DNA from 2 places in the Hydrogenophaga sp. L99 genome. Region 1 is predicted to be linked to the other one. Evidence: predicted binding sites of a transcription regulator. Region 1 holds the regulator's gene; the other holds the start of a gene.

What was found. Region 1 encodes HrcA, which represses chaperone genes, less so after heat shock. Its sites were predicted from a motif close to TTAGCACTCNNNNNNNNNGAGTGCTAA; they were not measured.
Region 2: AC4QBL_RS13330 (co-chaperone GroES) is a predicted target of HrcA. The motif match lies at 1,244-1,270, and genes of this name have one in related genera.

The regions. Positions count from the first base shown of each region.
Region 1 is NZ_CM178972.1:509,368-511,767, reverse strand. Features, by position in the region: gene AC4QBL_RS02370 (MarR family winged helix-turn-helix transcriptional regulator) at 1-101, shown strand, start outside; tRNA gene AC4QBL_RS02365 (tRNA-Ile) at 432-508, opposite strand; gene hrcA (heat-inducible transcriptional repressor HrcA) at 544-1,563, opposite strand; gene AC4QBL_RS02355 (NAD kinase) at 1,658-2,400, shown strand, end outside.
Region 2 is NZ_CM178972.1:2,798,610-2,801,009, reverse strand. Features, by position in the region: gene groL (chaperonin GroEL) at 1-773, opposite strand, end outside; gene AC4QBL_RS13330 (co-chaperone GroES) at 854-1,147, opposite strand; gene AC4QBL_RS13325 (SLC13 family permease) at 1,444-2,400, shown strand, end outside.

The DNA.
Region 1 (2,400 bases):
CCCATGGGCCAGACTGGAATGGCAAGGAGCACTGGTGTGTCACGACGACCAGGCACTTGCCAGCGTCCGAGCAAAAACCTCTGCGAATGAAGAAAGCATGACTCGCGCATGAAAGGCTTCAGAGCCGCGAAGAGACTTGAAAGTGTCGTCATACTTTCCGAAAAGAATGGAAGTCAGCCGCCTCTTAGCACCCGAACGGTGGCGAAGGTGGCCCTCTTGAATTGGCTCTCCGCTTAGGCTCTGTGAACGGCTTTGCCCGGCGACAAATAAACTGGCCCAAAAAAATGCATACGCTTTCGCTGCTCTGTGCAGAAAACCAACGTTGTCAAAGCACCTTCTTCCAAACTGGTACTGAACTGGTATCGACAGCAAAATGAAAAAAGCCTGCTACTTAATCAGTAGCAGGCTTCTCAACAATCACAAGGGATTCTTGGTAGGCCGTGTTGGACTTGAACCAACGACCAAAGGATTATGAGTCCTCTGCTCTAACCAACTGAGCTAACGGCCCCAAGAGCGCTCAATTGTAGAGGCTTGCGAGCACGGTCACTTGCTGTGGCTGAGCGCGTTGCTCACCAGCTTGGATGTGACATCCACAATCTGGATCATGCGCTCGTAGGGCATGCGTTGTGGTCCGATCACGCCGAGTGTGCCGACCACCTGGCCGTCGACCTCGTAGGGGGCCGTGACCACCGACAAGTCTTCAAACGGTACCACCTGGCTTTCGCCGCCAATGTAAATGCGAACACCGTCTGCCTGGGCCGACACATCGAGCAGGCGGATGAGTTGGGTTTTTTGCTCGAACAGATCGAACATGCGTCGCAGGTTGCCCATGTCGCTTGAAAACTCGCTCACAGACAACAGGTTGCGCTCGCCAGACACCACCACTTCTTCTTGTGCGGCATCGGCCTCTGCGCCGATTTCAACGGCGGCTTTCATCAGGTCGGCGATTTCACCGCGCAGGGCGTCCACTTCGGTCTTCAGCCGTTCACGCACCGCTTCCATGGCAAGGCCCGAGTAGTGGGCGTTGAGGAAGTTGGCTGCCTCCAGCAATTGCGACTGGGTGAAGTTGACCTGGGTGTGGATGATGCGGTTTTGCACATCGCCTTCAGGCGAGACGATGATGACCAGCACCCGGCGCTCGGAGAGGCTGAGAAATTCGATGTGGCGAAACACGGACGCGCGCCGCGGCGCCATGACCACGCCCACAAATTGCGACAAGCTGGACAACATTTGCGCCGCATGGCTGATGACGCGTTGCGGCTGCCCGGTGTCAAAACCTTGGCCCGTCATGTCGCTCATGGGGGCGAACCCATCGCGCCTGACCGTGAGCATGGTGTCGACAAACAGGCGGTAGCCCCGGGCCGTGGGAATGCGCCCGGCCGAGGTGTGGGGGCTGGTGATCAGGCCCAACTCTTCCAGGTCGCTCATCACGTTGCGAATGGTGGCGGGAGAAAGCTCCAACCCCGCGGCTTTGGCGAGCGTGCGAGAACCCACGGGCTGTCCGTCGGCGATGTATCGCTCAACGAGGGCTTTGAGCAGCAGCTTGGCGCGGTCATCTAACATGGTTTCATTTTAGGAGGGTCTGCTCCCGCGTGGCGGCCGCATAGCAAGGGTTTCCGGGCAAACCACTACAAAGAAGCTATGTTGTAATTTGCCGATGAGTCTGCCATCCGACACCAGGTCTGCACCACCCCGAGAGCGCCGGCCGCTGCGCTTTGCGCATGTGGTCATCATCGGCAAATACCACGCGCCGGGCTCGCGCAACGCGGTGGACGAAATTGCCCACTTTTTGCATGCCGAGGGTTGCGACGTGTCGCTTGAGCAGGAAACGGCGCTGAACACCGGCTTGCTGCAGTACCCGGCACTGGATGTGCCGGCCATGGGCAACACCTGTGACTTGGCGCTGGTGGTGGGCGGCGACGGCACCATGCTGGGCATTGGTCGCCAGCTGGCGCGCTACGGGGTACCGCTGGTGGGCATCAACCAGGGCCGGCTGGGCTTCATCACCGACATTCCCTTTGAAAGCTACCGCGAAAAACTGCGGCCCATGCTGCGCGGTGAATACGAGGACGACCCGCGCGCCCTGATGGCAGCCAGCGTGTGGCGTGATGGCCGCTGTGTGTTTGAAGCCACCGCGCTGAACGACGTGGTGGTGAACCGGGGTGGTGTGGCCAGCATGATTGAGCTGCGGGTGGAGGTGGACGGCCATTTTGTGGCCAACCAGCGGGCCGACGGTCTGATCATCTCCACACCCACGGGCTCCACGGCCTATGCCCTGTCGGCCGGAGGGCCGCTGCTGCACCCGGCCATTGGTGGCTGGGTGATGGTACCGATCGCGCCGCACACCCTGTCCAACCGGCCGATCGTCTTGCCCTCCAGCAGCGAGATTGCGGTGGAAAT
Region 2 (2,400 bases), 1.9 Mb from region 1:
GCTTCGCCTTCGACGTCTTCGGCAATGATCAGCAGGGGACGGCCGGCCTTGGCCACTTGCTCCAGCGTGGGCAGCAGGTCACGGATGTTGGAAACCTTCTTGTCGTACAGCAGCACGAAAGGGTTGTCCAGCAGAGCGGCTTGCTTTTCTGGGTTGTTGATGAAGTAGGGCGACAGGTAGCCGCGGTCGAACTGCATGCCTTCAACGACTTCCAGCTCGGATTCCAGTGATTTGCCGTCTTCCACGGTGATCACGCCTTCTTTGCCCACTTTGTCCATGGCATCGGCAATGATCTTGCCGATGGTTTCGTCTGCGTTGGCAGAGATGGAGCCGACCTGTGCGATCTCTTTGGACGTGGTGGTGGCCTTGGAAGCCTTCTTCAGCTCGATGATCAGGGCCGTCACAGCCTTGTCGATACCGCGCTTCAGGTCCATCGGGTTCATGCCGGCGGCCACGTACTTCATGCCTTCACGCACGATGGCCTGTGCCAGCACGGTGGCGGTGGTGGTGCCGTCGCCAGCGTTGTCCGAGGTCTTGGAAGCAACTTCCTTGACCATCTGGGCGCCCATGTTCTGCAGCTTGTCCTTCAGTTCGATCTCTTTAGCGACCGAAACACCGTCTTTTGTGACGGTAGGGGCGCCGAACGAGCGCTCCAGCACCACGTTGCGGCCTTTGGGGCCCAGGGTGACTTTGACGGCGTTGGCCAGGATGTTCACACCCTCGACCATGCGTGCGCGGGCTTCGCCGCCGAAAATGACGTCTTTTGCTGCCATGTTGATAACTCCTAGATAGATTGAACAGTTGGAGAGAGGGCGAACAAGCGCTTGGGCATTGTTCGCTCAGTCCCGCAAAATTACTTGGACTCGACGACGGCGAACAGGTCGTCTTCTTTCATCACCAGCAGTTCGTTGCCGTCGACCTTGACGGTCTGGCCGCTGTACTTGCCAAACAGAACGCGGTCACCGACCTTGACGTTCATGGCGGACAGTTCGCCTTTGTCGTTTTTCTTGCCGGGACCAACGGCCAGGATTTCGCCCTGGTCTGGCTTTTCAGCAGCGGCGTCGGGGATGACGATGCCCGAAGCGGTCTTGGTTTCGCTGTCAATACGCTTGACGATCACGCGATCGGCGAGAGGACGAAGGTTCATTGCATCTCCTGAGATAGAACGGTAAAAGGGGGGATTCAGACCGGCAGCGCCCGCTTTGAGAGCCAGCGACACCGTTGATCGACTTGGCACCGAGTGTTAGCACTCAATGTCAGCGAGTGCTAATGATAAGGGCGACCCCGCGGCTTTTCAAGACCAGGGGCTGGTTTTTTGCGCAATCCGAGGGGATTTGCGGAGCGCCACCCATCTTTCCCGTTGGTGCCACTCAGCCCATCCCTATATGCAAATGATCTAAAAGTATTTAGCTCCTCAGGCCGCGACCGCCATGATCCGCGGCCATGACGCTTCCCGAATCCACCCACGCCCTGGCCGTGGGCATCCTCCTCGTTCTCCTGTTCATCAGTTTTGTGCGCGAATGGGTCAAGCCCGACGTGGCGGTGCTGACCGCTGTGGCCTTGTTGCTGCTGACCGGCCTGCTCACGCCGGCCAAGGTGCTGGGCGTGTTCAGCAACAGTGCGCCCTTCACCATCGCCTGCCTGTTCATCATCAGCGGTGCACTCAGCCGCACCGGCTGTGTGGACTGGCTGGGCGAGCGCATCGCGCAGGCGGCGGGCCGCAGCGAGGGCCGCTTGCTGGTGGGTCTGCTGCTGGTGGGCTTGCTGGTGTCGCCCTTCATCAACAACACGCCGGTGGTGATGGTGATGATTCCGGTGGTGATCAGCCTGGCCACGCGCCTGTCGCTGAGCCCGTCGCGGCTGCTGATTCCGCTGTCTTACGCCACCATCTTGGGCGGTACGGTCACATTGGTGGGCACGTCCACCAACATCCTGGTGGACGGGGTGGCGCGCAGCATGGGGCTGGCGCCGTTCAGCATGTTCGAGATCACCGCGCCCGCGCTGGTGATCGCGTTGTTCGGTTGCACTTTCATGCTGCTGTTTGCGCGGCGCTGGCTGCCCGCGCGCGAGACGCTGACGCAGCAGTTCACCGGCCACACCGACCGCCTGTTCATGACCGAGCTGTTTGTGCCCGCCGGTTCGCGGCTGGACGGCCGCAGCCTGCAAGACGCCCGCCTGGCCAACGGCAGCGTGCAGGTGCTCAAGCTGTTCCGGGGCGAAGAAGAATGGAGCGCGCCCGCGCCTGAGACTCGCTTGCAGACCGGCGACCGCCTGGTGGTGCACTCACGCAGCAGCGCCATGGTGGACCTGCGCGGCAGTGATCTGATCGGCCTGCACGCGCCCGCGCCACAGGGCAGCGGCACTGATCTGGAAACCCTGCGCCAGCGGGATGTGGTGATC